Regions from separate parts of the Streptomyces sp. NPDC003456 genome, predicted to be linked through region 1. Evidence: predicted binding sites of a transcription regulator. Region 1 holds the regulator's gene; each other region holds the start of a gene.
The links. The regulator HspR, encoded in region 1, represses chaperone genes until heat shock. The targets are predictions, from matches to a motif close to TTGAGNNNNNNNNNCTCAA.
Positions count from the first base shown of each region.

Region 1 (10,289 bases):
TGGAGCCCGCGAAGCGGGACTTGCGGCCGGGCCGGTTCGGCAGGTTCGCCAGGCGGATCGCGATGAGCACCGCGATGCCCAGGACCGTCATCACGCCGATGAACTCGATGTACAGCTCGAACGGCAGGAACGTGCCGATGACCGGGAGCACCCAGTCGGCCTGGAACAGCTGGCCGAAGGCCTGGGCCAGGGTCGGCGGCAGCGTCAGGAAGCCGACCGCGACGAACCAGTGCGCGACGCCGACGATGCCCCACCGGTTCATGCGCGTATGGCCGAGGAACTCCTTCACCAGCGTCACGCTGCGCTGGTAGGGGTTGTCGGTCCGGGTACCGGCGGGCACGGGCTGGCCCAGCTTGAAGTACCGGACGAACTGGCCGATCGCGCGTGCGAGCAGCGCGACGCCGACCACGGTCAGTACCAGCGACACGATGATCGCGGCGAGTTGCATGGGGGCTCCTCGGGCCTGCGAGGGGTTTCGTCGGGGTGACCTGTCGTTCTTCAGGCCTACCCGAAATTACTAAGCGGTAACTTATGCAGTCCGTCTGAGACTACCCCTATCTTCCGCCGCACTGTAGCCGGGTGGGCAGTGATCTGAATCGCTGAGGGTTGCCTCAGAACCCGCACGGATGCCGTCGTGTTATTCGTACCGAATTGTCATAGTGGCGCCTAACTTATATCCGTGCTCTACGGGATCGCCGCCGCCGCCATCGCCCTGCTGCTCACCGCGCTGCTCGCGGCCGCCCTCAGAGGCCCCGCCCTGCGGCTGCGGCTGATCGAGCGGCGGTCCCGGCGGGCGGTGCCGCTGTCCGGGGGAGTGGCCGTCGTCGCGGTCACCTTGACGGTCGTGGCGGTCGGGGACCGGTCTTCAGGCGGGAGCGGCACCGGCGGGCTGCTCGCCGCCGGCGGCGCGGTCGCGCTCCTCGGGCTCGCCGACGACGTGTGGCGGCTGCGGCGGCGGGTCCTCGCCGGCGGTACGGCGGTCGCGGCCCTGTGTGTGGCGCCGTACGCGGAGGCGGGGGTGGCGACCGCGCTGCTCGGGGCCGTGTGGGTCGTCGGGGTGACGATGGGCCTGAGGGGGCTCGACCACGCCGACGGGCTCGCCGGGGCCGTCGGGGTCCTCGCCGCCTTCGGTGTGGCCGCCTGCGCCGCCGTCGACGTCATGGACGGCGTCGCGGGGCTGGCGAGCGTGCTGGCCGCCGCGCTGACCGGGTTCCTGCTGCACAACTGGCATCCCGCGCGCGCGGGCCTCGGCAGCTGCGGGTCCATGGCCGCCGGTTTCGTGATCGCCGCGGGCGCCGTGCAGGTCCGCGCGGGGTTCGGTGTGGCCGAGAGCGCCGGGGTGCTGTTCGCGCTGAGCGCCCTCGCGGCAGCCGACGCCCTGCTCGTCCTGGCGGCGCGGCGGCCGTTCGGACGGGCCGGGGGGCGCGGCGGGCCGGACCACCTCGCCCACCGGCTGCGCCGGCTCGGGCTGACCGTGCCGGGCGTCACTGTGCTGCTCGGCCTCCTCGCGTTCTGCGGGGTGCTCACCGGGGTACTCGCCCATGCCGGGTGGATCGGGGCGGGTGCCCTGTGGTGGGTGGTGGGAGCGACCCTCCTGGTCGCGTTCGCTCTTTCGCGTGTCCCTGTGCACGAGCCTCGACGCAGCGTATCGTCGCAGGTCGGAGCGCCATTGCGTGTAAGGAACGGATAAGAGTTGAGCCCACTCGACTCAGCTCTGTTGACCGGTCGCGGGCCGTCGTGCACACTTGAGTCCGTTGCACTCAAGTCAGCTGGAGGAACCAACCATGGCACGTGCGGTCGGCATCGACCTGGGCACGACTAACTCCGTCGTCAGCGTTCTGGAGGGCGGCGAGCCCACCGTCATCACCAACGCCGAGGGCGCCAGGACCACGCCGTCCGTCGTCGCCTTCGCCAAGAACGGTGAGGTGCTCGTCGGCGAGGTCGCCAAGCGCCAGGCGGTCACGAACGTGGACCGGACCATCCGGTCCGTCAAGCGCCACATGGGCACCGACTGGAAGATCGAGCTGGACGGCAAGCCCTTCAACCCGCAGCAGATCAGCGCCTTCGTGCTGCAGAAGCTGAAGCGGGACGCCGAGGCCTACCTGGGCGAGAAGGTGACCGACGCGGTCATCACCGTCCCGGCGTACTTCAACGACTCCGAGCGCCAGGCCACAAAGGAGGCCGGCGAGATCGCCGGCCTGAACGTCCTGCGCATCGTCAACGAGCCCACCGCGGCCGCCCTGGCCTACGGCCTCGACAAGGACGACCAGACCATCCTGGTCTTCGACCTCGGTGGCGGTACGTTCGACGTCTCGCTGCTGGAGATCGGCGACGGCGTCGTCGAGGTGAAGGCCACCAACGGTGACAACCACCTCGGTGGTGACGACTGGGACCAGCGCGTCGTCGACTACCTCGTCCAGCAGTTCCAGGCCGGCCACGGCGTGGACCTGGGCAAGGACAAGATGGCCCTGCAGCGTCTGCGCGAGGCCGCCGAGAAGGCGAAGATCGAGCTGTCCTCGTCCACCGAGACCTCGATCAACCTGCCCTACATCACCGCCTCCGCCGAGGGCCCCCTGCACCTCGACGAGAAGCTCACCCGCGCCCAGTTCCAGCAGCTGACCGCGGACCTCCTGGAGCGCTGCAAGACGCCGTTCCACAACGTCATCAAGGACGCCGGCATCTCCATCAGCGAGATCGACCACGTCGTCCTCGTCGGCGGCTCGACCCGTATGCCCGCCGTCGCCGAGCTCGTCAAGGAGCTGACCGGCGGCAAGGACGCCAACAAGGGCGTCAACCCGGACGAGGTCGTCGCCATCGGCGCCGCCCTGCAGGCCGGTGTCCTCAAGGGCGAGGTCAAGGACGTCCTGCTCCTCGACGTCACCCCGCTGTCCCTCGGCATCGAGACCAAGGGCGGCATCATGACCAAGCTCATCGAGCGGAACACGACGATCCCGACCAAGCGGTCCGAGATCTTCACCACCGCCGAGGACAACCAGCCGTCCGTGCAGATCCAGGTCTACCAGGGCGAGCGCGAGATCGCGGCGTACAACAAGAAGCTCGGGATGTTCGAGCTGACCGGTCTGCCCCCGGCGCCCCGCGGCGTCCCGCAGATCGAGGTGTCCTTCGACATCGACGCCAACGGCATCATGCACGTGACCGCCAAGGACCTCGGCACGGGCAAGGAGCAGAAGATGACCGTCACCGGCGGCTCCTCGCTGCCGAAGGACGAGGTCGACCGCATGCGCGAGGAGGCCGAGCGCTACGCGGAGGAGGACCACAAGCGCCGCGAGGCCGCCGAGACCCGCAACCAGGGCGAGCAGCTCGTCTACCAGACCGAGAAGTTCCTCAAGGACAACGAGGACAAGGTCCCGGGCGAGATCAAGACCGAGGTCGAGGAGGCCGTCGCCGAGCTGAAGGAGAAGCTCAAGGGCGAGGACACCGCCGAGATCCGCACCGCCACGGAGAAGGTCGCCGCCGTCTCCCAGAAGCTGGGCCAGGCCATGTACGCCGACGCCCAGGGCGCCCAGGCCGCCGGCGGTGCCTCCGCCGGCGCGGGTGCCGGTGACGCCAAGGCCGACGACGACGTCGTCGACGCCGAGATCGTCGACGAGGACCGCAAGGACGGTGCCGCGTGACGGAGGAGACCCCGGGCTTCGACGAGCAGCAGCCCGACGTCCCTTCCGGCGCGACCTCCGACGACGCCGAGCCGAAGGCCGCCTCCCCCTCCGCGGAGGAGGGGGCGGCCCCGGCCGGGGACACGGGCCAGGACGCCGGTCTGGTGGCCCAGCTGGACCAGGTGCGCACCGCTCTCGGTGAGCGCACCGCGGACCTCCAGCGCCTCCAGGCCGAGTACCAGAACTACCGCCGCCGGGTCGAGCGCGACCGGATCGCGGTCAAGGAGATCGCCGTGGCGAACCTCCTGACCGAGCTCCTGCCCGTGCTCGACGACATCGGCCGCGCACGCGAACACGGCGAACTGGTCGGCGGCTTCAAGTCCGTCGCCGAGTCGCTGGAGAGCACCGCGGCGAAGATGGGCCTGCAGCAGTTCGGCAAGGAGGGCGAGCCCTTCGACCCGACGATCCACGAAGCCCTGATGCACAGCTACGCCCCGGACGTCACCGAGACGACCTGCGTGGCGATCCTGCAGCCCGGGTACCGGATCGGCGAGCGCACCATCCGCCCCGCGCGGGTGGCCGTGGCCGAACCCCAGCCGGGGGCGCAGACGGTCAAGGCGGAGGAGTCCGCCGACGCCGACGACAAGGAGAGCGGTGGCCCGGACGAGGGCTGACGTCACGTACGAAGGGAAGGAGGGACGTCGAGGATGAGCACCAAGGACTTCATCGAGAAGGACTACTACAAGGTCCTCGGCGTCCCCAAGGACGCCACCGAGGCCGAGATCAAGAAGGCGTACCGGAAGCTCGCCCGCGAGTTCCACCCGGACGCCAACAAGGGAAACGTCAAGGCGGAGGAGCGCTTCAAGGAGATCTCCGAAGCCAACGACGTCCTCGGCGACCCCAAGAAGCGCAAGGAGTACGACGAGGCGCGCGCCCTCTTCGGCAGCGGCGGGTTCCGCCCGGGGCCGGGCGCGGGCGGCGGCTCCTTCAACTTCGACCTGGGCGACCTCTTCGGGGGCGCCCAGGGCGGGCAGGGTGCCGGCGGGTTCGGCGGCGGACTCGGTGACGTCTTCGGGGGCCTGTTCAACCGCGGCGGCGCGGGCCCGGGCTCGCGGACGCAGCCCCGGCGCGGCCAGGACATCGAGTCCGAGGTGACCCTCACCTTCACGGAGGCGATCGAGGGCGCGACCGTCCCGCTGCGGATGTCCTCGCAGTCGCCCTGCAAGGCCTGCTCGGGCACCGGCGACAAGAACGGCACGCCCCGCGTGTGCCCGACCTGCGTCGGCACCGGGCAGGTCGCCCGGGGCAGCGGCGGCGGGTTCTCCCTCACCGATCCCTGCCCCGACTGCAAGGGCCGGGGCCTGATCGCGGAGACCCCCTGCGACGTCTGCAAGGGCAGCGGCCGGGCCAAGTCCTCGCGGACCATGCAGGTGCGCATCCCCGCGGGCGTCAGCGACGGCCAGCGGATCCGGCTGCGCGGCAAGGGCGCGCCGGGCGAGCGCGGCGGTCCGGCGGGCGACCTGTACGTGGTCGTGCACGTCGACTCCCACCCGGTGTTCGGCCGCAAGGACGACAACCTCACCGTCACCGTCCCGGTGACCTTCACCGAGGCGGCCCTCGGCGGCGAGGTCCGGGTGCCGACGCTGGGCGGCCCGCCCGTCACGCTGAAGCTGCCCCCGGGCACGCCGAACGGCCGTACGATGCGGGCCCGGGGCAAGGGCGCGGTCCGCAAGGACGGAACTCGCGGCGACCTGCTGGTCACCGTCGAGGTGAGTGTTCCGAAGGACCTGTCGGGGAAGGCTCGTGACGCGCTCGAGGCGTATCGCGAGGCGACCGCGGACGAGGATCCGCGGGCGGAGCTGTTCCAGGCCGCGAAGGGAGCATGAGGCAGATGGACGGTCGTCGACGCAACCCGTATGAACTGACCGAGGAGACCCCGGTCTACGTCATCTCGGTGGCGGCCCAGCTGTCCGGCCTGCACCCGCAGACCCTGCGCCAGTACGACCGGCTCGGCCTGGTCTCGCCGGACCGCACGGCCGGCCGGGGCCGGCGCTACTCGGCCCGCGACATCGAACTGCTCCGCCAGGTGCAGCAGTTGTCGCAGGACGAGGGCATCAACCTGGCCGGAATCAAGCGCATCATCGAACTGGAGAACCAGGTCGCCGCGCTCCAGTCCCGCGTGGCCGAGCTGCAGGACGCGCTCGACGGCGCGGCGGCGACCATGCGCCAGCGGGAGGCGGCGGTGCACGCCTCCTACCGCCGTGACCTGGTGCCGTACCAGGAGGTCCAGCAGACCAGCGCACTGGTGGTGTGGCGGCCGAAGCGGCAGCAGCAGGCCGACTGAGGCGGCCGCGTCCGCTCAAGCACGCCGAAGGGACCGGGAGTTCACTCCTGGTCCCTTTCGCGTGCCTTGCGGAGGTTTCGCCCGTTCTCCTGCCGATGACCGTGTGGTGCAGGGCACTTGGAGATGATTCCGCAGAGTCTTCACAACTGCTGCGGAGCGTGGTGTTGCCATCTCGTTAAGTGGTTCCGCTTGACGCTGGGGGCGCGTCGGCGTTGGCTTTTCAGTCACATGGGCCACAAAGCTGTGCCCACGTCCGAAACACACGCGAAGTGAGCTCCCCGATGCGTCGTATCGCCATAACCGTGGCAGCCGCCACGATGTCCGTCACGCTGGCCGGTTGCGGCGTGCTCAACGCGAGCGGGAGCAGTGACGAGGCGAGCCCGGCCAAGGGCGACGACATCACGGTGGGCCTGCTGCTGCCGGAGAAGGCCAACACCCGGTACGAGACCTTCGACTACCCCATCATCAAGCGGAAGGTCGAGTCCCTCACCAACGACAAGGGGCGCGTCGAGTACGCGAACGCCGAGGCCAGCGCGGACAAGCAGGCCGACCAGATGCAGCAGATGATCGACGACGAGGTCGATGTGATCCTGCTCGACGCGGTCGACTCCCACGCCATCGCCAGTGGCGTGAAGAAGGCCAAGGAGGCCGGCATTCCGGTCATCGCCTACGACCGGCTGGCCGAGGGTCCGATCGACGCGTACATCTCCTTCGACAACGAACTCGTCGGCGAGGTGCAGGGCCGCACCCTGCTGGAGGCCATCGGCGAGGACGTCAGCATCTCCGACAAGATCGTGATGATGAACGGCTCGCCGACGGACCCGAACGCCAAGCAGTTCAAGGCCGGGGCGCTGTCCGAGCTGAACGGCAAGGTCACGATCGCGAAGTCCTACGACACCGAGGGCTGGAAGCCGGAGAACGCCCAGGCGAACATGGCCAAGGCCATCGCCGCCATCGGCAAGGACAACATCAAGGCCGTCTACTCGGCCAACGACAGCATGGCCGGCGGCATCGTCAACGCCCTGGAGGCCGCGGGCGTGACCAAGCTGCCGCCCATCACCGGGCAGGACGCGGAGCTGGCCGGGGTCCAGCGGATCGTCTCGGGCGAGCAGTACATGAGCGTGTACAAGCCCTACCCGCAGGAGGCCGAGAACGCCGCGGAGATGGCGGTCGCAAAGGTCCAGGGCCGGGACATCCAGTTCGCCGCCCTCACCCGCGACCGGGTCGACAGCCCCACGGACAAGGACATCCCGGCCCAGCTCGTGCCCGTGGTCGCGCTGACCCGGGAGAACATCAAGGACACGGTCGTCGCCGACGACATCTTCAAGCTGTCCGACATCTGCACGGGCAAGTACAAGTCGGACTGCGCGGCGGCGGGCCTGAAGTAGGCCGCCCCGCCCCCGCCCTCCCCAGGTTGTTGAAACGGGCCGTCAACGGGCATGCGGATACCGGATTCAAACGGGTGGAAACGAACCGCCGCCGGGACGGAGCCGTGTTGCGGAGCACCGTCCGGCCGCGCATAGTTGCCGCTGCGGCGAGACGGCGAACCGGGGGTGGGATGGGCGATGGCCGGGCACGGGGCGGAGGAGCATCCACATGGTGCCGACCGACTGTGCGAGGCCGGGGATCGCGTGTATTCCCGGGCCGTACGGCGGGGCCGGGTGCCGCGCCGGGACGCGGAACCGGTGCCCTGCCTGCTCGAACTCGCCCTGCTGCACCCCGACCCCGACGACATGGACTGGCTGGTGCCGACCTCCCCGCAGGAGGTCATGACCCGGCTGCTGCGCGGGATGTACGACGAGGTCAGCGCCAACCAGCGGCGGGTGGGCTCGGCCGTGGCCGCCGTCGAGTGGTACGCCGGACTGGGCCGGCAGGTCCGTCCCGCCCCGTCGGCCGGTGAGGGCTCGGCGATCCGGGTCCTGGACGGACTGGCCCGCATCCAGGCCGCGATGGACGAGGCGACCGAGGCGTGCACGACCGAGGTGCTCACCGTCCAGCCCGGCGGCATCCGCCGCGAGGCGGAGCTCTCCGAGGGCCTGCACCGCGCGCTGGCGCTGCGCGGCCGGGGCGTGCGGATGCGCGACCTGTACACGCACGTCGCCCGGCACGGGCAGGGGCTGCTGACGTACCTGGAGATCATGGGCGACGCGGTGGAGGCGCGCACGCTGGACGAGGTCATCGACCGGCTGATCCTGTTCGACCGGACCGTGGCGTTCGTCCCCGCCAACAGCGACCGCACGATGGCGCTGGAGCTGCGGCACCCCGCCCTGGTCGCCTACCTCGTCACGGTCTTCGAACGGCTCTGGCGCCTGGCGATCCCGCTGACCGCGCCGCTGCCCGACACGGGCATCGAGGGCATCTCCCACCGGGAGCAGTCCATCGCGGCGCTGCTGGCGGAGGGGCACCAGGACGCGGTCATCGCGGAACGGCTGGGCATCAGCGTGCGGACGTGCCGGGCGCACATCGCGCGTCTGTCGGAGACGCTGGGGGCGGCCAGCCGGACGCAACTGGGCGTGCGGATCGCCCAGGCGGGACTGGACGGGCCGCCGCGGGCGGCCGCCTCGCCGACGCTCAGTGTTCCCGCTCGAGGATCCCGGACCGCCCGATGAGGTAGCCGAGCTGCGCCCTGCTCCGGCTCCCCAGCGTCGCGGCGAGCTTGGCGATGTGGACCCGGGCGGTACGGACGTTCATCCCGAGCCGCTCGGCGATCACGGTGTCGGTGTGCCCCTCCACGAGCAGCGCGGCGATGGCGTGCTGCCGGGGGGTGACGCCGCCGGGGGAGGGCTGGGGGGCGGCTTCGGGATGCATGGGGGTGGCAAGGCGCCACAGTCGGTCGAAGGCGACGCCGAGGTACTGCACGAGCGCCGGGTGCCTGATCTCGAGGGCGAGCCTGCCGTCCTGGCCGGCCGGGACGAAGGCCACCGAGCCGTCGATGAGGACGAGGCGGTCGGGCACCTCGTCCAGCGTGCGTATCTGCACGTCGCCCTTCAGACGCTCGCAGCGGGCGGTGATCACCGGGAAGTGGCGCAGCGTGTGCGGGTAGAGGGTGCGGATCCGGCAGCCGCGGTCCAGTGCGGCCTGGTCGCGGCCCAGTGACGCGGTGTCGGCGACCTGACCGCGTTCGCCGGTGAGTCCGGCGCGGGGCTGGACGGTGACCACCTCGTCGGACGCCTCGGCCATGGCGTCGGTGATGGCACGGTTGATCCGTTCCGTGCCCTGGAGCAGCCGGAGCGTGCCGCTGCCGGGCGGCGGGGCCTGAGGGCCGGCGATCCGCATGAGCGAGCCGAACGTCTCGGCCAGCCGTGCCTCACGCCGCCGTTCGCTCGCGATCCGCTCCCCGGAGCCGCGCAGCAGCCGGTGCAGTGCGACGACCGGGGCGAGGGGCTCCAGGCGGGTGGGGTCGTCGAGGGCGGGGTGCAGCAGGCCCAGGTCGACGAGGCAGGGCGCGGCCCGGGCGTCCCCGGCCGGCACCGCCCCCTCACGCAGGGCGCGTTCGTACAGGTCCGCGCCCGCCGCGCACAGGTCGTCCTCGGCGTGCTCCGGGTGGCGTGCGCTCACGGTGCGGCCCCCGTGCGGTCCAGGATGCCGGACTGCGCTATGAGGAAGCCCAGTTGGGCCCGGCTCCCGCTGCCCAGGGCCGAGGCGAGCTTGGCGATGTGAGCCCGGCAGGTGCGCACGTTCATGCCCAGGCGCCGGGCGATGGCCTCGTCGACATGGCCTTCGACGAGGAGCTTCGCTATGGAGTGCTGGATTTCGGTGATGCCGTCGGGGGCGGTTTCGTAGGGGGCGCCGGCGCTCAGCGGTACCGCCCGGTCCCACATGAACTCGAAGACCTTGATCAGGTAGGAGACGAGACCGGGGTGGTGCAGTTCGAGAGCGACCTTCTGGTCGTCGCGGGTGGGAATGAAGGCGACGGTCTCGTCGCAGACGATGAGCCGCTCGACCAGCCCGTCGATGGTGCGGTACTCGACCTTGCCGTCGGTGAACTGGCTGGCGTAGGCGAGCCTCTCGGAGTTGTACCGCGCCGTGTGCGGATACAGCGTCCGGATGCGCACACCACGTTCGATCAGCGGGCGGTCGCGCTCCAGACCCTGGATCAGGCTGCGTTCGGGCCGGTGGCCGCTCGGCTGGATCGTGAGCATCTCGGTCTGGCACTGGGACGTGGCCAGGTTGAGCGCGGCGTTGATGCGTTCGCTGCCCTCCAGGACCGTGATGGAGTCGCTGCTCGTCATGGCCTGGGCGCTCAGCGCCATGAACGGGGCGAAGGCGTCGGACAGCTGGATCGACTCGCGCCTGCGCTCGGTGATCTCGCTCTCGATGGGATTGAGCCG
Region 1 covers NZ_JBIAOK010000006.1:208,796-219,084, reverse strand. Annotated here, with positions in the region: gene ACFYWG_RS25290 ((Fe-S)-binding protein) at 1-448, opposite strand, end outside; gene ACFYWG_RS25285 (undecaprenyl/decaprenyl-phosphate alpha-N-acetylglucosaminyl 1-phosphate transferase) at 680-1,690, shown strand; gene dnaK (molecular chaperone DnaK) at 1,785-3,635, shown strand; gene grpE (nucleotide exchange factor GrpE) at 3,632-4,288, shown strand; gene dnaJ (molecular chaperone DnaJ) at 4,322-5,500, shown strand; gene ACFYWG_RS25265 (heat shock protein transcriptional repressor HspR) at 5,506-5,958, shown strand; gene ACFYWG_RS25260 (sugar ABC transporter substrate-binding protein) at 6,240-7,346, shown strand; gene ACFYWG_RS25255 (LuxR C-terminal-related transcriptional regulator) at 7,524-8,567, shown strand; gene ACFYWG_RS25250 (helix-turn-helix transcriptional regulator) at 8,530-9,516, opposite strand; gene ACFYWG_RS25245 (helix-turn-helix transcriptional regulator) at 9,513-10,289, opposite strand, start outside.

Region 2 (10,289 bases), on a different contig from region 1:
GCAGATCGGCACCATGCCCGAAGGACTGCTCCACGACCCCGCCCTCGCCGGGCTGTCCGCCGAGGAGATCCACGACCGCATCGCCGGCGACCTGCGCCGGCAACGGCGCCTGGCCACCCCGCGCGGCAAGGGCGCCGGCGACGTGCTCGGCGCGCCGCTGGGCTCACCCCGCGCCTACGTCGACCTCGACGCCTTCTACCGCCGCGGTCTCGCCCAGGGCTTGGACCTGCACCAGCGCCAGGAGCGGGGCTTCCTGCCCGGCGGACTGGTCGAGGAGATCCGTGCGCTGTCCCATCCGCCGCTGCCCTGGGACGCGCGTCTCGCCCGCTGGTTCGACGAGTTCGTGCCCCGCCCCGAGCCGCTGCGCACCTACGCGCGCCCCTCGCGGCGCCAGGCGGCCACACCCGGCATCCCGCGCGCCGGGCGGTACTTCCCGCCCGAGGAGGTCGCCCGCTGCACCTTCGGCGTCGTCCTGGACACCTCCGGCTCCATGGACCGCACCCTCCTCGGCAAGGCCCTGGGCGCCATCGCCTCCTACGCCGGGGCCCGTGACGTGCCGGCCGCCCGGGTCGTCTTCTGCGACGCCGCCCCGTACGACGCGGGCTACCTGCCCGTCGGCGAGATCGCCGGCCGGGTGCGGGTGCACGGGCGCGGCGGGACCGTGCTGCAACCGGGCATCGACCTGCTGCACCGCGCCGACGACTTCCCGCCCGGGGCGCCCGTGCTGATCATCACCGACGGCTGGTGCGACGACCTGCGTGTGCGGCGTGAGCACGCCTACCTCCTGCCGCCGGGCGCGCGGCTGCCGTTCCGGCCCAGGGGTCCGGTCTTCCGCGTCAGTTGAGGCGTGATGTGATCGGATGGGGGACACAGGACCCGCCGGACGGGCCCCCACGCGACTCCGTACGCGAAAGGAAGAACTCGTGGCTACCACGCGCTCCGCACACACGGTCTGGGAAGGCAACCTGCTGGAGGGGAAGGGCGTCGTCACCTTCGACTCCTCCGGTGCCATCGGCGAGCAGCCGGTCACGTGGGCCTCCCGCGCCCAGGAGGCGAACGGGAAGACCAGCCCCGAGGAGCTGATCGCCGCCGCCCACTCCAGCTGCTTCTCCATGGCCTTCTCCAACATCCTGAACAAGGCCGGGACGCCGCCCACCAAGCTCGTCACCTCGGCCGACGTCTCCTTCCAGCCCGGCGAGGGCATCACCGGCATCCACCTCACCGTCGAGGGCACCGTCCCCGGCATCGACGAGGAGGCCTTCCTGGCCGCCGCCGAGGAGGCCAAGACCGGCTGCCCGGTGAGCCAGGCGCTGAAGGCGACGCCCATCACGCTGTCCGCCAAGCTCGCCTGAGCACACCCGGCTCCCGACGCGCGGGACCGCCCTGCCGGGGCGGCCCGCGCGTCGCGCTGTCCGGCGTGCACCACCCCCACCGGGCTGCGGCCGCCCGCACCCGGCATTGACAACAGCGCACTCAAGTTTTGTGCTGGAAGGTGTGCGGGGCGCCCTGACGGAAGGGGACAGCGATGGGACGGGCGGTCGGGATCGACCTCGGAACGACGAACTCGGTGGTCGCCGTGCTGGAGGGCGGCGAACCCACCGTCATCGCCAACGCGGAGGGGGCCAGGACCACACCCTCGGTCGTGGCGTTCGCCAAGAACGGCGAGGTGCTGGTCGGCGAGGTCGCCAAGCGGCAGGCCGTGACGAACGTGGAGCGCACGGCGCGGTCGGTCAAGCGGCACATGGGAGACGCCGGCTGGCGCTTCCCGGAGCACGGCGACGTCGACGGCACCCGCTACCGCGCGCAGGAACTGTCGGCGCGGGTGCTGCAGAAACTGAAGCGGGACGCGGAGTCCTACCTCGGCGAGGACGTCACCGACGCGGTGATCACCGTCCCCGCGTACTTCGACGACACCCAGCGGCAGGCGACCAAGGAGGCCGGCGAGATCGCGGGCCTGAACGTCCTGCGCATCATCAACGAGCCGACCGCCGCGGCCCTCGCCTACGGACTGGACAAGGGCGACGACCGGACGGTCCTGGTCTTCGACCTCGGCGGCGGCACCTTCGACGTGTCGCTGCTGGAGATGGGCGAGGGCGTCATCGAGGTCAAGGCCACCAACGGCGACACGCACCTCGGCGGCGACGACTGGGACCAGCGGATCGTCGAGTACCTGGTCAAGCGCTTCCAGGGGCAGTACGGCGTCGACCTCGCCCGGGACAAGATGGCCCTGCAGCGGCTGCGCGAGGGAGCGGAGAAGGCCAAGATCGAGCTGTCCAGCTCCACCGAGACGACCATCAACCTGCCCTATATCACGGCCTCGGCCGAGGGGCCCCTGCACCTCGACGAGAAGCTGACCCGGGCCCAGTTCCAGGAGCTCACCGCCGACCTGCTGGACCGCTGCAAGGCCCCGTTCCACCAGGCGGTCCGGGACGCGGGCGTGCAGCTCTCGGCGATCGACCACGTGATCCTCGTCGGCGGCTCGACCCGCATGCCCGCCGTGACCGACCTGGTGAAGGATCTCACCGGCAAGGACCCGCACAAGGGCGTCAACCCCGACGAGGTCGTGGCCCTGGGCGCCGCGCTCCAGGCGGGCGTCATCCGCGGCGACGTCAAGGACGTGCTGCTGCTCGACGTCACCCCGCTGTCCCTCGGCATCGAGACCAAGGGCGGCATCATGACCAAGCTCATCGAGCGCAACACCACGATCCCCACCCGGCGTTCGGAGATCTTCACCACGGCCGCCGACAACCAGCCCTCGGTCGGCATCCAGGTCTACCAGGGGGAGCGCGAGATCGCCGCGTACAACAAGAAGCTCGGCGTCTTCGACCTCACCGGACTGCCCCCGGCCCCGCGCGGCGTCCCGCAGATCGAGGTCGCCTTCGACATCGACGCCAACGGCATCATGCACGTCTCCGCCAAGGACCTGGCGACCGGCCGGGAGCAGAAGATGACCGTCACCGGCGGCTCGGCCCTGCCCAAGGACGACATCGACCGCATGATGCGCGAGGCCGAGCAGTACGCGGAGGAGGACCGCAAGCGCCGCGAGGCCGCCGAGACCCGCAACCAGGCCGAGCAACTCGTCTACCAGACCGAGAAGTTCCTCAAGGACAACGCCGACAAGGTCCCGGCCGACACGAGGACCGAGGTCGAGTCGGCCCTCCAGGAGGTGAAGGAAGGGTTGAAGCAGCAGGCGGACACCGCCGCCCTCCGCGCCGGCGTCGAGAAACTCGCCACGGCCGGCCAGAAACTGGGCCAGGCCCTCTACGCCCAGGCGCAGCAACCCTCCGCCGACCACCCCACCGCCACCTCCCGGGACGAGGACGGCGTGGTGGACGCGGAGATCGTCGACGAGGACCGACGCGACGCCAAGGAGGGCCCGGCCTGAGAAGCCGTGACGGCGGCGGCCGCGGCCGTCCGGCCCGTCGGGGGCGCGGGCGTCAGGGCCCGGGCAGGCGGGCCCCGGGCGCGGCGGTGACGGCCGGCGGCAGCGTCGCGCACACCGCGTCCAGGACCGCGGCGTAGGGGGTGCCGAAGGACGTCAGGCCCGTGCGGAGGGATTCCAGGCCGTCGCGGTGGTCCGTGAGCGGCCGGGTCGTGCCCGTGCGGGCCGCGAGCTCCAGGACCGCCGGCAGGAAGTCCGGGGGCTCCTCGCCGGTGGTCCGCAGGCCGTGGGCGCGGTAGAGGTCCTCCGAGGGCGCCGGGGCCGCCTCGCGCCAGACGCGCAGGTACAGGCTGTGCTCCCGGTGGCCGGACTCGAAGACCTCGACGTAGTGCGCGGCCAGCTCCCGCTGCGGGGTGACGGCCGCGTGGTCGGCGAACTCCCGCAACTGCGGCGCGGCTTCACGCAGCAGCGGCAACCGGGTGCGGAAGCCGTCGTCGGGGTACATCAGGCACAGTGCCGCCGCCTGGTACAGCACCTCGAATCCGGGCATCGGACCTCCTTCGCGTGCTCCCCGTCCCCCCGACGCTAGGGGCGCCCCGCCGGGGCCACCCGCCGACGGGGCCCGTACGGGTCAGGCCGCCGCGCGCCTCCAGGGGGCGACAGCCGGGACGGGCCGGGCCGCCCCGTCGCGCCAGGGGGGCGCCCGTAGGGGGCTCAGTACGCGTCGCGGTACTCCCGCAGCAGCTCCTCCGCGCGCCGCGTGGAACCGGACCGGGCCGTCATGTGGTCCAGGACCTCCAGGTGCGCCGAGACCTCCTTGCGCGAGTCCAGGTACAGCGCGCCGGTCAGGTACTCCGTGAAGACCATGTCCGGCAGCTCCGGCTCGGCGAAGCGGAACAGGGAGAACGGCGCGTACGTCCCGGGGTGCGGGCCGTCCCGGAACTCCGCGATCTGCAACGTGACCCGGTCCCGCGCGGCGTACTCCAGCAGCTTGTCCAGCTGCTCGCGCATCACCCGGCCGTCGACGCTCACCGGCCGCCGCAGCACCGTCTCGTCCATGATCACCCACAGGTGCGGGGGATCCGGCTGCTCCAGCAGGCGCTGCCGCTCCATGCGCAGCGACACGTGCCGCTCCACGGCCTCGGGCCCGGCGTTGGCGATGGTCCCGGTCTCCAGCACGGCCCGCGCGTACCCCTCGGTCTGCAGCAGGCCGGGCACGAAGTGCGGCTCGTAGGAGCGGATGATCCGGGCCGCGCCCTCCAGGCTCACGTACAGGCTGAACCACTCCGGCAGCACGTCGTGGAACCGCTGCCACCAGCCGGGCCGGTTCGCCTCCTCGGCCAGGTCCACGAACGCGGTCACCTCGTCCTCGCCGACCCCGTAGGCGGTCAGCAGGATCTGCACGTACGGGATCTTCAGCGCCACGTCGGCGGTCTCCATGCGCCGGACCGTCGCGGGGGCGACGCGCAGCACGCGCGCGGCCTCCTCCCGGCTCAGCCCCGCGGCCTCACGCAGTTCCTGCAGCCGCTTGCCCAGCACCACCTGGCCCACGGTGGGTGCGGCCCGCCGTTCGCTCACGCCACGCCTCCCCAACGTGCCCGGTCCGCGATCAGTCTGTCACGCCGGGTCCGCGCTCTCCCAGAGCCGGAAGCGGAATTGATCGACACGGCCGGTCGGGCGGGGGCATGACCTCGCGGGTAATCGACCCGGCCCGGCCGGTCCGGGATCGTCGTCCGTACCCCGCTCCGGGCCGGCGCACTCCGGCCCGGGGCGCGGCCCCGGCCACCGCACCACGACCCGACGGAGGGTGATGCCCCATGTCCGCGATCCAGCTCGCCGCGCTCGCCCGGACCTCCGAGCCGCAGTCCATGCTGCGCCGCTTCCTGGCCCTGGACGCCGTGGTGACCGGCGCCAACGCCGTCGCCTACCTCGCGTTCTCCGGCCCGCTGGGACGGTTCCTCGGCGTCGGCTCCGACCTGCTGCTCGGCGTCGGCGCCTTCCTCGCCCTCTACACGGCCGGGGTGGCGCTGCTGGCCGGACACCGGCGGCCGCCCACGGCCGCGGTGCGGGCCGTCGTCGAGGGCAACCTCGCCTGGACGGTGCTCAGCCTGGCGGCCCTGGCGCTGTGGCTGTCGCCGAGCACGGCCGGCGCCGTGTGGACGGTGCTCCAGGCCCTGGCCGTCGCCGGGTTCGCCGCCGCCCAGCACCTCGCGCTGAAAGCACGTCAGGAAGACATCTCCTGAAGGTACTTGACCGTCGCCGGGTCGGCCGGGAGCAGCGTCTCGATGGCCAGCTCGGCGACGGTCACGTCCATCGGGGTGTTGAACGTCGAGATCGACGAGATGAACGACAGCGTCCGGCCCTCGTGCTCGATCCGCAGCGGCAGCGCGAAGTACGGCACCGGCTCCGCCGCCTCCTCGGCCGGATCCTCCGCCGGTACGGGGTACGCCGAGACCTCCTCGTACAGGGCCCGCAGCGGCGCGGAGCGGTGCAGCGCGATCTGCCGCCGCATCTGCTCCAGCAGATGGCCGCGCCAGGCGCGCAGATTCCGGATGCGCGGCGCCAGCCCCTCCGGGTGCAGCGCGAGCCGCATCGCGTTCAGCGGCGGCTCCAGCAGGCCCGCGGAGACCCCGTCGACCAGCGCCATCACCCCCCGGTTGGCCGCGACCACGTCGTAGCGCGCGTCCACCACCAGCGCCGGATACGGTTCATAGCCGCCGATGAGCCGCTCGATGCCGGCGCGCAGCGCCTCCAGCGCCGGGTCGTCCAGCGGCGTCTCCGGGTAGCGCGGGGCGTAACCGGCCGCCAGCAGCAGGGCGTTGCGCTCCCGCACCGGGACGTCCAGGTGCTCGGCCAGCCGCAGCACCATCTCCTCGCTCGGCCGGGAGCGGCCCGTCTCGACGAAGCTGATGTGCCGGGCCGAGGAGTCCGCGCGCAGGGCCAGCTCCAGCTGGCTCACCCGGCGCTGCTCCCGCCAGGCCCGCAGCAGCGGGCCCACGCCCTGCCCGGCGGTGGACGCGTGAGTGGTCATGCCGCCGACCGTAGCCGAGATCCGGCCGTACCGGTCAGGCACACCGCCTGACCAGGGACGCAGGCCTCCCGCTGTGGCAGGCTGAGAGACGACGAGGACGCCGAGAGCCAGGGGAAGGAGCGCAGCCCATGCCCGTCGCACCGCTGTCGCAGAAGGAGATCGAGGACCGGCTGGCCGAGCTGCCGGGCTGGTCGCTCGACGGCGACCGCATCCGCCGCTCCTACCGTCTGGCCTCGCACACCGCCGCGACGGCCATGGTCGTGCACATCGCCCAGGTGCAGGAGGAGCTCGACCACCACTCCGACCTGACGCTGGGCTACGACACCGTGTCCCTGTCGGTGCACACGCACAGCGCCGGCGGCGCCGTCACCGCGAAGGACTTCGAGCTCGCCCGCAGGGTGGAGGACCTGGCCCCGGCGCACGGGGCACACTGACCGCGTGCTGGACTACGACAAGGAAGCGGAACGCTACGACGCCTCCCGCGGCGGCGAACCCCGGGCGGCCGCCGCCGCCCAGGCCGTGCTGGACCTCCTGCCGCCGCACGCGCGCGGCCTGTTGGACGTCGCCTGCGGCACCGGCATCGTCACCCGCCGGCTCGCGGCCGGCCGCCCGGACCTGCGCGTGACCGGCGTCGACCTCGCCCCCGCCATGGCGCGCCGGGCCGCCACCCGGCTCCCGGGAGCCGTCGTCCGCGCCGACAGCCGCCGACTGCCCTTCCGGGACGGGGAGTTCGACGCCGTGTGCAGCATCTGGCTGCTGCACCTGGTCGACGAGCCCGATGTGCGCGCCGTCGTCGGCGAGTGCGCCCGGGTGCTGCGGCCCGGCGGGGTGTACATCACGACCGTGGACAAGGCCGCCTCCCACAACGTGGGCAGTGACATCGATGTCGTCCTGTCCGAACGCCCGCCCGGGCCGGTCCGGGACGCGGCGGCGGACGTCACGTCCTGCGCCGCCGCCCACGGCCTGGTGCCGGCCGGGCGGGCGCGCTTCACCGGCCACGGCCAGGGCCGCAGCCCCCGCCGCACCGTCGCCGACCTGCGCCGGGGCTGGTTCGTCACCCTGCCGCCCGGCGACCCCCTCGCCGAGGACTTCGCGGCGCGCCTGGCCCGGCTCCCCGACCAGGACCGCCCGCGCCCCGACCCGGTGTTCAGCCTCAGGGCGTTCCGGAAGGGCGGCTTCGACCAGGGCGGCGCCGCCCCATGACCCGGCCGGCCGGGCCTCGCCGACACCGTTCGGCATCCGGCCCGTCCCGCCGCGCGCGATGCCGCCGGCCGTGGCGCGACGTGCTGCGCCCGGCCCGCCGGACCGGGTCGGCGTACCTCGGTCCATGCCCAGGCCGCTGGTTCCCCGCCCGGTTCCGGCAACCGATGCAGAACGCCCGAACGCCGCTGTCCTGGCCCCCTGAGGTGCCGTCCGCGCGGGCCCGCCGGGGCTTTCCGCCCCGGCGGGCCGGTGCCCGATTGTTGCCGGGACGGCAACATCGGTGGCCCTTTCGCGGTGCGTCGGCGCACGCTGGCCGCATCCGAGCGAGAGGCTGAGCCCCATGGCGCACCGGCACGACCACCCCCACGAGCACGAGCACACGCCCGGACAGGGCCACCACCACGGCCACACGGACATGGACTGGGCCGAGATGGGCCCGCTGCTGGAGTCCTCGGCCGAACTGTTCGCCTCCCTCTACGAGCGGGCACTGGGCTGGCTGGCGAAGGAGGTGACCGAACCGGGGCTGATCGTGGACGCGGGCAGCGGGCCGGGCGTCGTGGCGTGCCTGTTCGCGGAGACGTTCCCGGGCGCGCGGGTCGTCGCCGTGGACGGCTCCGTGCCGCTGCTGGAGCGGGCCCGGGCGCGGGCCGAGCGGCTCGGATTCACGGACCGCTTCGGCACGATCACCGGTGAACTCCCTGACGTACTGGGCGAGTTGGAGTACCCCGCGGACCTGCTCTGGGCGAGCCGCAGCCTGCACCACCTCGGCGATCAGCGGGCCGCGCTCGCCGCGTTCGCGGCCCGGCTGGCGCCCGGCGGCACGCTGGCCCTCATGGAAGGCGGGCTGCCCCCGCGGTTCCTGCCGCGCGACATCGGCATCGGCCGGCCCGGACTCCAGGCGCGGATCGACGCGGTGCAGGCCGAGTGGTTCACCCGGATGCGCCACGACCTGCCCGGGCACGTCGCCGAGACCGAGGACTGGCCGGCCCTGCTGTCCGCGGCGGGCCTGAAGCCCACCCGGACCCACAGTTTCCTGCTGGACCTCCCGGCACCCGTGTCGGACCGGGCCCGGGCCTACGTCGTGGCCTCGCTGTCGCACATGCGCGACAAGCTGGCCGAGGGGCTCGACGCCGAGGACCTCGCGACCGTCGACCGCCTCCTCGACCCCGACGACGAGGCGAGCGTGCACCGCCGCCCGGACGTGTTCGTCCTGGAGGCCCACACGGTTCACACGGCGGTCCGGCCGGGATAGCGCCCGCAACGGTCGTCGTCACCGGGCGGGGGACACCTGCGGGGACCTCGCCGGGGGCCGGCATCGCGCGGGTGCGCAACGCGCGGCGCCCCGGTCCGTGAGCCGCGGGGGCTTCGGGCCGGGGCGCCGCGCGTCGCGCCGGGGTGCCGGTCAGGCGTCGTTGAACTCCGCCGGGTGCGGGCCCAGGCGGCGGTCCTCGTTCAGGGCGCTGATGGCCGCGAGGTCCTCGTCGTCCAGGCTGAAGCCGAAGACGTCGATGTTCTCCTCGATCCGCGCGGGCGTCACGGACTTCGGGATCACCACGTTGCCCAGCTGGAGGTGCCAGCGCAGCACGACCTGGGCGGGGGTGCGGTCGTGCTTGCGGGCGATGGCCACGATCGCCGGGACCTCCAGCAGGCCCTTGCCCTGGCCCAGCGGCGACCAGGCCTCCGTGGCGATGCCGTGCTCCGCGTGGTAGTCGCGGGCGGCCTGCTGCTGCAGGTGCGGGTGCAGCTCGATCTGGTTCACCGCGGGGACGACCGACGTCTCGTCGATCAGCTGCTCGAGGTGCTCCGGAAGGAAGTTCGAGACACCGATGGCCTTGATCCGCCCGTCGGCGTGCAGCTTCTCGAACGCCTTGTAGGTGTCGACGTACAGGCCCCGCTCCGGCGTCGGCCAGTGGATCAGGTACAGGTCGACGTAGTCCAGGCCGAGCTTGCCCAGCGAGGTGTCGAAGGCGCGCAGGGTGGAGTCGTATCCCTGGTCGGCGTTCCAGAGCTTGGTCGTGACGAAGAGTTCCTCGCGGGGGACGCCGGACGCGGCGATGGCCTTGCCGGTGCCCTCCTCGTTGCCGTAGATCGCCGCTGTGTCGATGCTGCGGTACCCGGCCTCCAGCGCCGTCGCGACGGCCGTCTCGGCCTCGTCGTCCGGCACCTGCCAGACGCCGAAGCCCAGCTGGGGCATCTCGACGCCGTTGTTCAGGATGATCGGGGGGACCTTGCTCACGAGCTCTCGATCCTTAGGTTTGCGGTCAGGTGTGCTCCCATCGTCAACGATCACGAGCCGTGATGCATTCCTGACGGGAGAATTCCGAAGCGACGAATGCCCCGTACGGCAGGGGTCACGCCCGGTACAGCGCCTCGACCTCGTTCTCGTACGCCTTCTCGATCGCCCTGCGCTTGAGCTTCAGGGAGGGCGTGAGCAGCCCGTGCTCCTCCGTGAACGGCTGGGCCAGGATGCGGAAGGTGCGGATGGACTCCGCCTGCGAGACCAGCGTGTTCGCGGCGACCACCGCGCGCCGCACCTCCGTCTCCAGGTCCTCGTCGCGCACCAGCTCCGCCGGGGACATCCGCGGCTTGTTCCGCATCGCCAGCCAGTGCTCCACGGCCTCCTGGTCGAGGGTCACCAGAGCGGCGATGTAGGGGCGGTCGTTGCCCACGACG
Region 2 covers NZ_JBIAOK010000005.1:643,204-653,492, forward strand. Annotated here, with positions in the region: gene ACFYWG_RS23905 (hypothetical protein) at 1-844, shown strand, start outside; gene ACFYWG_RS23910 (OsmC family peroxiredoxin) at 924-1,352, shown strand; gene dnaK (molecular chaperone DnaK) at 1,526-3,385, shown strand; gene ACFYWG_RS23920 (nitrate reductase molybdenum cofactor assembly chaperone) at 3,438-3,932, opposite strand; gene ACFYWG_RS23925 (helix-turn-helix domain-containing protein) at 4,097-4,960, opposite strand; gene ACFYWG_RS23930 (hypothetical protein) at 5,200-5,625, shown strand; gene ACFYWG_RS23935 (helix-turn-helix domain-containing protein) at 5,607-6,413, opposite strand; gene ACFYWG_RS23940 (4a-hydroxytetrahydrobiopterin dehydratase) at 6,542-6,847, shown strand; gene ACFYWG_RS23945 (class I SAM-dependent methyltransferase) at 6,852-7,616, shown strand; gene ACFYWG_RS23950 (methyltransferase) at 7,957-8,868, shown strand; gene ACFYWG_RS23955 (aldo/keto reductase) at 9,019-9,810, opposite strand; gene ACFYWG_RS23960 (AMP-dependent synthetase/ligase) at 9,968-10,289, opposite strand, start outside.
Region 2: a site for HspR is predicted at 1,459-1,477, ahead of dnaK (molecular chaperone DnaK). Genes of this name have one in related genera too.

Region 3 (10,289 bases), on a different contig from region 1:
CGGCGAGCAGCTTCTGCTTCACACCGCCGATCGGCAGCACCCGCCCGGTGAGCGAGACCTCGCCGGTCATCGCCACGTCCGTGCGGACCAGCCGGCCGGAGAGCAGGGACGCCAGGGCCGTGGTCATCGTGATGCCCGCGCTCGGGCCGTCCTTCGGCACCGCGCCCGCCGGGAAGTGGATGTGCACGCCCCGGTCCTTCAGGTCGGCCACCGGCAGTTCGAGCTCGGCGCCGTGGGAGCGCAGGAAGCTCAGCGCGATCTGCGCGGACTCCTTCATCACGTCGCCCAGCTGACCGGTCAGGGTCAGTCCGGCGGCGCCGGTCTCGGGGTCGGCCAGGGACGCCTCGACGTACAGGACGTCACCGCCCGCGCCCGTCACCGCGAGCCCGGTCGCCACGCCCGGCACGGACGTCCGCCGCTCGGCCGGGTCCTGGGCGGACTCGGGCACGTGGTGCGGGCGGCCGATCAGGTCGCGCAGGTCCTCGTCGCGGACGGTGAAGGGCAGGTCCCGCTCGCCCAGTTCGTGCTGGGCGGCGACCTTGCGCAGCAGCCGCGCGATCGACCGCTCCAGGGTGCGCACGCCCGCCTCGCGGGTGTACTCGCCGGCGAGCTTGCGCAGGGCGCTCTCGTCGATGGTCACCTCGTCGGTGCCCAGTCCGGCCCGCTCCAGCTGGCGCGGGAGCAGGTGGTCGCGGGCGATGACGACCTTCTCGTCCTCGGTGTAGCCGTCCAGGCGGACGATCTCCATGCGGTCGGCCAGGGCCTCGGGGATCGCCTCCAGGACGTTGGCGGTGGCGAGGAAGACCACGTCCGACAGGTCCAGTTCGACCTCCAGGTAGTGGTCCCGGAAGGTGTGGTTCTGCGCCGGGTCGAGCACTTCGAGCAGGGCGGCGGCCGGGTCGCCCCGGAAGTCCGAGCCGACCTTGTCGATCTCGTCGAGGAGCACGACCGGATTCATCGAGCCGGCCTCCTTGATGGCGCGGACGATCCGGCCGGGCAGCGCTCCGACGTAGGTGCGCCGGTGGCCGCGGATCTCGGCCTCGTCGCGCACGCCGCCGAGGGCGACGCGGACGAACTTGCGGCCCATCGCGTGGGCGACGGACTCGCCGAGGCTGGTCTTGCCGACGCCGGGCGGGCCGACGAGCGCGAGCACGGCACCGCCGCGCCGGCCGCCGATGACGCCCAGCCCCCGGTCGTTGCGCCGCTTGCGCACCGCCAGGTACTCGGTGATGCGCTCCTTGACGTCCTCCAGGCCGGAGTGCTCGGCGTCGAGTACGGCCTTGGCGCCCTGGATGTCGTAGGCGTCCTCGGTGCGCTCGTTCCACGGCATCTCCAGGACCGTGTCGAGCCAGGTCCGGATCCACGAGCCCTCGGGCGACTGGTCGGAGGAGCGCTCCAGCTTGTCGACCTCCTTCAGGGCGGCCTCGCGGACCTTCTCGGGCAGGTCGGCGGCCTCGACCCGGGCCCGGTAGTCGTCGGACTCCTCGGCGGGGTCCTTGCCCGCCTCGCCGTTCAGCTCGCGCAGCTCCTTGCGGACGGCTTCGAGCTGGCGCCGCAGCAGGAACTCGCGCTGCTGCTTGTCGACGCCCTCCTGGACGTCCTTGGCGATGGTCTCGGCCACGTCCTGCTCGGCGAGGTGGTCGCGCAGCTGCTGGGTGGCGAGCTTGAGCCGGGCCACCGGGTCGGTGGTCTCCAGCAGTTCGACCTTCTGGTCGGTGGTCAGGAACGGCGAGTAGCCGGAGTTGTCGGCCAGCGCCGAGACGTCGTCGATGGCCTGGACCCGGTCGACGACCTGCCAGGCGCCGCGCTTGCGCAGCCAGGCGGTGGCGAGGGCCTTGTACTCCTTGACCAGCTCGGCGACCTGCCCGGGCACCGGCTCCGGGACGGTCTCGTCGACGCTGGTGCCCTCGACCCAGAGGGCCGCGCCGGGACCCGTGGTCCCCGCACCGATCCTCACCCGCCCCCGGCCGCGGATCAGCGCGCCCGGGTCGCCGTCGGCCAGCCGGCCGACCTGCTCGACGGTGCCGAGGACACCGGTGTTCGCGTACGTGCCGTCGATGCGTGGCACCAGGAGTACCCGGGGCTTTCCGGGTGTTGTGCGGGCAGCGGCCTGAGCGGCCTCCACCGCCGCACGGACCTCGGAATCGCTCAGGTCCAGCGGGACCACCATCCCGGGCAGCACGACCTCTCCGTCGAGCGGCAGCACGGGCAGGGTGAGCGGTGTGAACGCCGTGGACTCAGCAGCCATGATCTCCCCTTCGGCAGTCAAGTTGAGCTATGCCGACTCAATGCTCGGGCGCGGCCGAATGTTCCCCCGCCCCTGTTCGCTGTCAGCGATCACCTCTCACGCGGCGGATCGCCGGGCCCCTAAGGTGCTCCCAGTAATAGGTGAAGAACCAATTCGGTTGTTACGGGGGATGGCATGGACGGAACCGTGCGGGCGTGGGTGGACGGCTGGGTGGTGTCGCGCGGGGCGGCCCCGCCCGCGGCCGAGCCGTGGGGCTGGACGATCGACGTGGGGATGTACGGGCACGTCACCCGGCACGTCCTCGGCGCCAGGGGAGACGCCGTGGACGAGACGACGGTCCGCAAGGTGGCGGGCGCGGTGACCGGGCACGGGGTGTGGCTCAAGGTCTTCCGGGACCCGGCGGTGGTCTCCGGCTGGCTCGGCGGCGACTGGTGGATCGACCCGGAGACCGGCTGGCTGATGACCCTGCCGCTGACCGAGGAGGACGTCCCGCGGGTTCCCGACGGCTACCGGCTGCGCACCTGGTCGCGCGGCGGGGTGACGCGGCTGATGGTGGCCGCGCCCGACGGGTCCCTCGCGGCGCGCGGCCAGATCGCCCCGACGGGCGGCACCGCCGTCGTCGACCAGATCGAGACGGCCGCCGCGCACCGCCGCAGGGGCCTGGGCAGCCTCGTGATGCGGACGCTGCAGCAGATCGCGGTCCGGCACGGCGCGCACACCGGCGTCCTGGCCGGCACACCCGCGGGCCGCGGGCTCTACGAGGCGCTGGGCTGGACGGTCGCCGCCCCGCTGACCAGCGCCCGGTACGGCCCGCCGCCCTCCGCTCAGGCTTGAGGAGCCCCCCGCCGGGCACCGGCCGGGAGCCGCCGGGCGGCGTGCCACCGGCGCACCGCCGGCCAGGTCGCCATCCCGACGAGCAGGGCGATCAGGTGCCCCCATCCGGTCATCGGGTCGGTGAAGGCGAGCAGGTCCTCGAGGAGGGCGCCGCAGGCGGCGGTCAGCAGCGGCAGGCGCAGCCACAGCGGCAGCAGCCCGGCCAGGGCGCCGCAGGCGGCGGCGGCACCGAAGCTGACGCCGTAGTCGAGGCGGTGCAGGGAGGAGCCGGGGAGGCCCCCGGCCAGCACCGCGAGGCCCACCGGCACCTCGGTCGCCAGGGTGGCCACGACGTGCCCCAGCAGGAAGACGCCGGCCGTGCGCAGCCCGCCGACCCGCCGCTCCAGCGCCGTCAGCACCAGGACGAAGCCGGCGGTGAACGGCGACGCCACCCCGCCGGCGACCCACAGCGCGCTGCCGACCAGCACCAGCTCCGGGGTGCGCACCAGGTGGGCCACGTCGGTGCTGGAGCCCTGGAGCAGCGCGTGCACCAGGGCGGGATCGGCCCGCTCGGCGATCAGCGCGGTCGCGCAGAGCACGGCGGTGTACCAGAAGGTGAAGGGCGTCCCGGCGGGCGTGGGCAGCAGCCGCCAGGGCCGCATGCCGCGCGCCGCGGACCGGCGCCTGCCCGCCACCGGGGTCCCGCGCGAGCCCGCGGCCGGCGCCGCCTCCCCCGCGCCGGCCTCGGGGCGCACGCCGCCGTCCGGGTGCCCGCGCGTGCGCCGCTGGCGCGGCACTCCGTCGAGCGGCGGGGGCGCGTCGCCCGCGGGCGCGTCGTCCGGCACCCGTGAGCCCGCCCCGCCGCACGGCTCGGGCACCTCACCCGTCGCAGAAGCGGGCGCCGAGGACGGGGTCGTCCCGTCCGGCGGCGGTGCGGTGCGTTCCAGCACGGGCGCTCCTTCCCTCGTCCCGGGCCTGCGCCCCACCCGTTCCGCCGTCCGTGACGGGCGCGGCGCGAGAGCCGCTTCCCGCAGCAGCCCGTCGCGTCCCCCCGGTAATTCCCCGCCGCACGCGCCCCAGACCTGCCAGGATGATCCGATGCCCACCTTCCACGACACGCCAGAAGTACTGGACCGGCGCGAGGGCCCGCACGGCGAGGTCGTGCTGCGACGGCACGGCGGCCGGCTGGAGATCATCGCCAACGGCACCTTCCTGATGGACACCTCCGACGGCCGTTCGGAGCGGCTGCTGGTCGACGCGGCGCTGGCCGCCCTGCCCGGCCGCGACCACCCCGACGTGCTGATCGGCGGGCTCGGCGTCGGCTTCTCCCTCGCCCACGCCGCGGCGGACCCGCGCTGGGGACGGATCACGGTGGTGGAGCGCGAGCACGCGATCGTCGAGTGGCACCGCTCCGGCCCGCTCGGGGCCCTGTCCGCCGAGGCCCTCGCCGACCCGCGCACCGACGTCGTCGAAGCGGACCTCGTGGCGCACCTCCATGAGACATCCGCCACGTACGACGCCCTGTGCCTCGACATCGACAACGGGCCCGACTGGACCGTCACGGAGGACAACGGCGCGCTCTACGGGAAGGCCGGACTGGCGGCCTGCACCCGGGTGTTGAGGCCCGGCGGAGTGCTCGCGGTGTGGTCCGCGCAGCCGTCCCCGGAATTCGAGGGAACCTTGCGGAATGCCGGGTTCCAGCAGGTGCGTACCGAAGAGATCCCCGTTGCCCGGGGCGTTCCGGACGTCGTCCACCTCGGCATCCGCCCTGGATAGCAAAGGCGTACCGCATCCCCGTACGCTGCTCCCCGGGCGCCGATCATTCAAGCGTCAATCGCAACCATGCGCAGGCACAGCCAGTCAGAAGGAATCACCCCACTGATTCCGGAAAGCACACCCCAGGGGCGGGCGATGGAGCAGACACACACCTCCCACAACGGTTCGGCGACGGCTGCACCCGGCGCGCAGCGCCGGGTTCTCGTCGTCGAGGACGACGCCACGATCGTGGATGCCATCGCGACCCGTCTGCGAGCCGAGGGATTCCTCGTGCAAACCGCCGGCGACGGTCCGTCCGCGGTCGACACGGCCGAGGCATGGCAGCCCGACCTGCTGATCCTCGACATCATGCTGCCCGGCTTCGACGGCCTGGAGGTCTGCCGTCGCGTGCAGGCCGCCCGCCCGGTGCCGGTGCTGATGCTGACCGCGCGGGACGACGAGACCGACATGCTGGTCGGGCTCGGCGTCGGCGCCGACGACTACATGACCAAGCCGTTCTCGATGCGGGAACTGGCGGCGCGCGTGCACGTGCTGCTGCGCCGGGTGGAACGGGCCGCCATCGCGGCGGCCACCCCCCGCTCCGGCATCCTGCGCCTGGGCGAGCTGGAGATCGACCACGCCCAGCGCCGGGTGCGGGTGCGCAGTGAGGACGTCCACCTGACGCCCACCGAATTCGACCTGCTGGTGTGCCTGGCGAACACCCCCCGCGCGGTCCTCTCGCGCGAGCAGCTGCTGGCCGAGGTCTGGGACTGGGCGGACGCGTCCGGCACCCGCACGGTCGACAGCCACATCAAGGCGCTGCGCCGGAAGATCGGCGCGGAGCGGATCCGCACGGTGCACGGCGTGGGCTACGCCCTGGAGACCCCGACGCCATGAGCCGCGGGCCGGCCGCACGGAGGAACCCCCGGGAGCCGGAGCCCTGGGGCAGGGTGAGCCCGTTCTCGATCAAGACGAAGCTGGGCGCGCTGGTCGTCATCTCGGTCCTGATCACCACGGGTCTGTCGGTGATCGCGGTGCACACCAAGACCGAACTGCGCTTCATCACGGTCTTCTCGATGATCGCCACGCTGCTCATCACGCAGTTCGTGGCCCATTCGCTCACCGCGCCCCTGGACGAGATGACGGCGGTGGCCCGCTCCATCTCCCAGGGCGACTACACCCGCCGCACGCGGGAGAACCGCCGTGACGAGCTCGGCGACCTGGCCGTGACGATCAACGCCATGGCCGACGAGCTTGAGGCGCAGGACAGCCAGCGCAAGGAGCTGGTGGCGAACGTCTCGCACGAGCTGCGCACCCCCATCGCGGGGCTGCGCGCGGTGCTGGAGAACATCGTCGACGGCGTCACGCAGGCCGACCCGGAGACCATGCGCACGGCGCTGAAGCAGACCGAGCGGCTCGGCCGGCTGGTGGAGACGCTGCTGGACCTGTCCCGCCTGGACAACGGCGTGGTGCCGCTGAAGAAGCGGCGGTTCGAGGTGTGGCCGTATCTGTCCGGCGTACTGAAGGAGGCCAACATGGTCGCCTCGGTGCGCGCCGGCATCGCCACCGGCTCGGGCAGCCACACCCGCACGGACGTCCATCTGCACCTCGACGTCCATCCGCCGGAGCTGACCGCGCACGCGGACCCGGAGCGCATCCACCAGGTCGTCGCCAACCTCATCGACAACGCGGTCAAGCACAGTCCGCCGCACGGCCGGGTGACGGTCAAGGCGCGGCGCGGGGCGCTGCCGGAGTCCCTGGAGCTGGAGGTCCTGGACGAGGGCCCCGGCATCCCCAAGTCGGAGTGGCACCGCGTCTTCGAGCGGTTCAACCGCGGCAGCGCCAAGCGCACGCAGGGGCCGGGCAGCGACGGGGGCACGGGGCTGGGGCTGGCGATCGCCCGCTGGGCGGTCGATCTGCACGGCGGCCGGATAGGAGTGGCCGAATCCGAGCGGGGTTGCCGGATTCTTGTCACCCTTCCGGGAGTTACCTCAACGCCAAGTTGACGTAAAGTTCGAACCGGAGTCACAAGATCCACGAGCGTCCGCGCTGACGGACACGTGTGATCAGGCACAGGCCCGCGCCGACGGCGCGCCAGGCCCCGCTCCACCCTTGCCTGCTGTAGCGGAACCACGCTTGTTTCCCGCCATTTCAAGCCCCGAAACACGCTTGAAGATGTGACTTGCACGACGTTGAACGGGCCCGGCCTGACCTTCGCCGTCGGGGAGGCGTAGCCTTGATTCCCGCTGTCCATCATCTTGTGAAGCGGAAGAGGGCGGTTGCCGCCGTGTCGCCACAGTCCCCCAGTAACTCGAGCATCTCGACCGACACCGACCAAGCGGGCAAGAACCCTGCTGCGTCGTTCGGTGCCAACGAGTGGCTCGTCGACGAGATCTATCAGCAGTACCTCCAGGACCCCAATTCGGTAGACCGAGCCTGGTGGGACTTCTTCGCCGACTACAAGCCGGGCGCCGCTGGCGCCCCGGCTCCGGCGGGTACCGCGGCCGCGGGGGCCGCGGGGACCACCACCACCGCTCAGCAGGCGGCCCCGGCCGCTCCCGCCCAGGCCCCCGCGCCCGCGGCCGAGAGGACCGACAAGCCCGCCGCCGCTCCGGCCCCCGCCCAGGCGCAGGCCCCGGCCCAGCCGAAGCCCGCCGCCCAGGCCCCGGCCGCCGCTCCCGCGAAGGCCGCTCCGGCCCCCGCGAAGCCGGCCGCCGCCAAGCAGGCCGCCCCGGCGAAGAAGGCGGAGCCCGCCGCCGGGGCCCCCGCTGGCCCCGAGCAGGTCGTGCTGCGCGGCCCGGCCGCCGCGGTCGCGAAGAACATGAACGCCTCCCTGGAGGTGCCCACGGCCACGTCCGTGCGCGCGGTCCCGGTGAAGCTGCTGTTCGACAACCGCATCGTCATCAACAACCACCTGAAGCGGGCCCGGGGCGGGAAGATCTCCTTCACGCACCTGATCGGCTACGCGATGGTGCAGGCCATCAAGGCCATGCCGTCGATGAACTACTCCTACGCGGAGAAGGACGGCAAGCCGACCCTGGTCAAGCCGGAGCACATCAACTTCGGCCTCGCCATCGACCTGGTCAAGCCCAACGGCGACCGCCAGCTCGTGGTCGCGGGCATCAAGAAGGCCGAGACGCTGAACTTCTTCGAGTTCTGGCAGGCCTACGAGGACATCGTCCGCCGCGCCCGCGACGGCAAGCTGGGCATGGACGACTTCACCGGTGTGACGGTCTCCCTGACCAACCCCGGTGGCCTCGGCACCGTCCACTCCGTGCCGCGCCTGATGCCCGGCCAGTCCGTGATCATGGGCGTCGGCTCCATGGACTACCCCGCGGAGTTCCAGGGCACCTCCCAGGACACCCTGAACAAGCTCGGCATCTCGAAGGTCATGACGCTCACGTCGACCTACGACCACCGGGTCATCCAGGGCGCGGCCTCCGGCGAGTTCCTGCGGATCGTCGCCAACCTCCTCCTCGGCGAGAACGGCTTCTACGACGACGTCTTCGAGGCGCTGCGCATCCCCTACGAGCCGGTCCGCTGGCTCAAGGACATCGACGCCAGCCACGACGACGACGTCACCAAGGCCGCCCGCGTCTTCGAGCTGATCCACTCCTACCGGGTCCGCGGCCACGTCATGGCCGACACCGACCCGCTGGAGTACCAGCAGCGCAAGCACCCCGACCTGGACATCACCGAGCACGGCCTGACGCTCTGGGACCTGGAGCGGGAGTTCGCCGTCGGCGGCTTCGCCGGCAAGTCGATGATGAAGCTGCGCGACATCCTCGGCGTCCTGCGCGACTCGTACTGCCGCACCACCGGCATCGAGTTCATGCACATCCAGGACCCGAAGCAGCGCAAGTGGATCCAGGACCGCGTGGAGCGCCCGCACTCCAAGCCGGAGCGCGAGGAGCAGCTGCGCATCCTGCGCCGGCTGAACGCGGCCGAGGCGTTCGAGACGTTCCTGCAGACCAAGTACGTCGGCCAGAAGCGCTTCTCGCTGGAGGGCGGCGAGTCCGTCATCCCGCTGCTGGACGCGGTCCTCGACAGCGCCGCGGAGTCCCGCCTGGACGAGGTCGTCATCGGCATGGCCCACCGCGGCCGCCTGAACGTCCTGGCGAACATCGTCGGCAAGTCGTACGCCCAGATCTTCCGCGAGTTCGAGGGCAACCTCGACCCGAAGTCGATGCACGGCTCCGGTGACGTGAAGTACCACCTGGGCGCCGAGGGCACCTTCACCGGTCTCGACGGCGAGCAGATCAAGGTCTCCCTAGTCGCGAACCCCTCGCACCTGGAGGCGGTGGACCCGGTCCTGGAGGGCGTCTCGCGCGCCAAGCAGGACATCATCAACAAGGGCGGCACCGACTTCACGGTCCTGCCGGTGGCGATCCACGGCGACGCGGCCTTCGCGGGCCAGGGCGTGGTGGCCGAGACCCTGAACATGTCGCAGCTGCGCGGCTACCGCACCGGCGGCACGGTCCACATCGTCATCAACAACCAGGTCGGCTTCACCGCGGCCCCCGAGTCCTCGCGCTCCTCCATGTACGCGACGGACGTGGCCCGCATGATCGAGGCCCCGATCTTCCACGTGAACGGCGACGACCCGGAGGCCGTGGTCCGCGTCGCGCGGCTCGCCTTCGAGTTCCGCCAGGCGTTCAACAAGGACGTGGTGATCGACCTCATCTGCTACCGCCGCCGCGGTCACAACGAGTCGGACAACCCGGCCTTCACCCAGCCGCTGATGTACGACCTGATCGACAAGAAGCGCTCGGTGCGCAAGCTCTACACCGAGTCCCTGATCGGTCGCGGCGACATCACCCTGGAAGAGGCCGAGCAGGCGCTGCAGGACTACCAGGGCCAGCTGGAGAAGGTCTTCACCGAGGTCCGCGAGGCCACCTCGCAGCCGAACACGGTGGAGACCTCCGACCCGCAGGCCGAGTTCCCGGTCGCCGTGAACACCGCGGTGACCACGGAGGTCGTCAAGCGGATCGCCGAGTCCCAGGTCAACATCCCCGACCACATCACCGTCCACCCGCGTCTGCTGCCGCAGCTGCAGCGCCGGGCGGCGATGGTCGAGGACGGCACCATCGACTGGGGCATGGGCGAGACGCTCGCGATCGGCTCCCTCCTGCTGGAGGGCGTCCCGGTCCGCCTGGCCGGCCAGGACTCGCAGCGCGGTACGTTCGGCCAGCGCCACGCGGTCATCATCGACCGCAGCACGGGCGAGGAGTACACGCCGCTGCAGTACCTCTCCGAGGACCAGGCGCGGCTCAACGTCTACAACTCCCTGCTCTCCGAGTACGCGGCGATGGGCTTCGAGTACGGCTACTCGCTGGCCCGCCCCGAGGCGCTCGTGATGTGGGAGGCGCAGTTCGGCGACTTCGTCAACGGCGCCCAGACGGTCGTGGACGAGTTCATCTCCTCCGCCGAGCAGAAGTGGGCCCAGACCTCCGGTGTCGTCCTGCTGCTGCCG
Region 3 covers NZ_JBIAOK010000004.1:641,996-652,284, reverse strand. Annotated here, with positions in the region: gene lon (endopeptidase La) at 1-2,248, opposite strand, end outside; gene ACFYWG_RS19110 (GNAT family N-acetyltransferase) at 2,423-3,082, shown strand; gene ACFYWG_RS19105 (rhomboid-like protein) at 3,073-4,008, opposite strand; gene ACFYWG_RS19100 (spermidine synthase) at 4,160-4,837, shown strand; gene ACFYWG_RS19095 (response regulator transcription factor) at 4,973-5,713, shown strand; gene ACFYWG_RS19090 (sensor histidine kinase) at 5,710-6,822, shown strand; gene ACFYWG_RS19085 (multifunctional oxoglutarate decarboxylase/oxoglutarate dehydrogenase thiamine pyrophosphate-binding subunit/dihydrolipoyllysine-residue succinyltransferase subunit) at 7,104-10,289, shown strand, end outside.
Region 3: a site for HspR is predicted at 2,271-2,289, ahead of lon (endopeptidase La). Genes of this name have one in related genera too.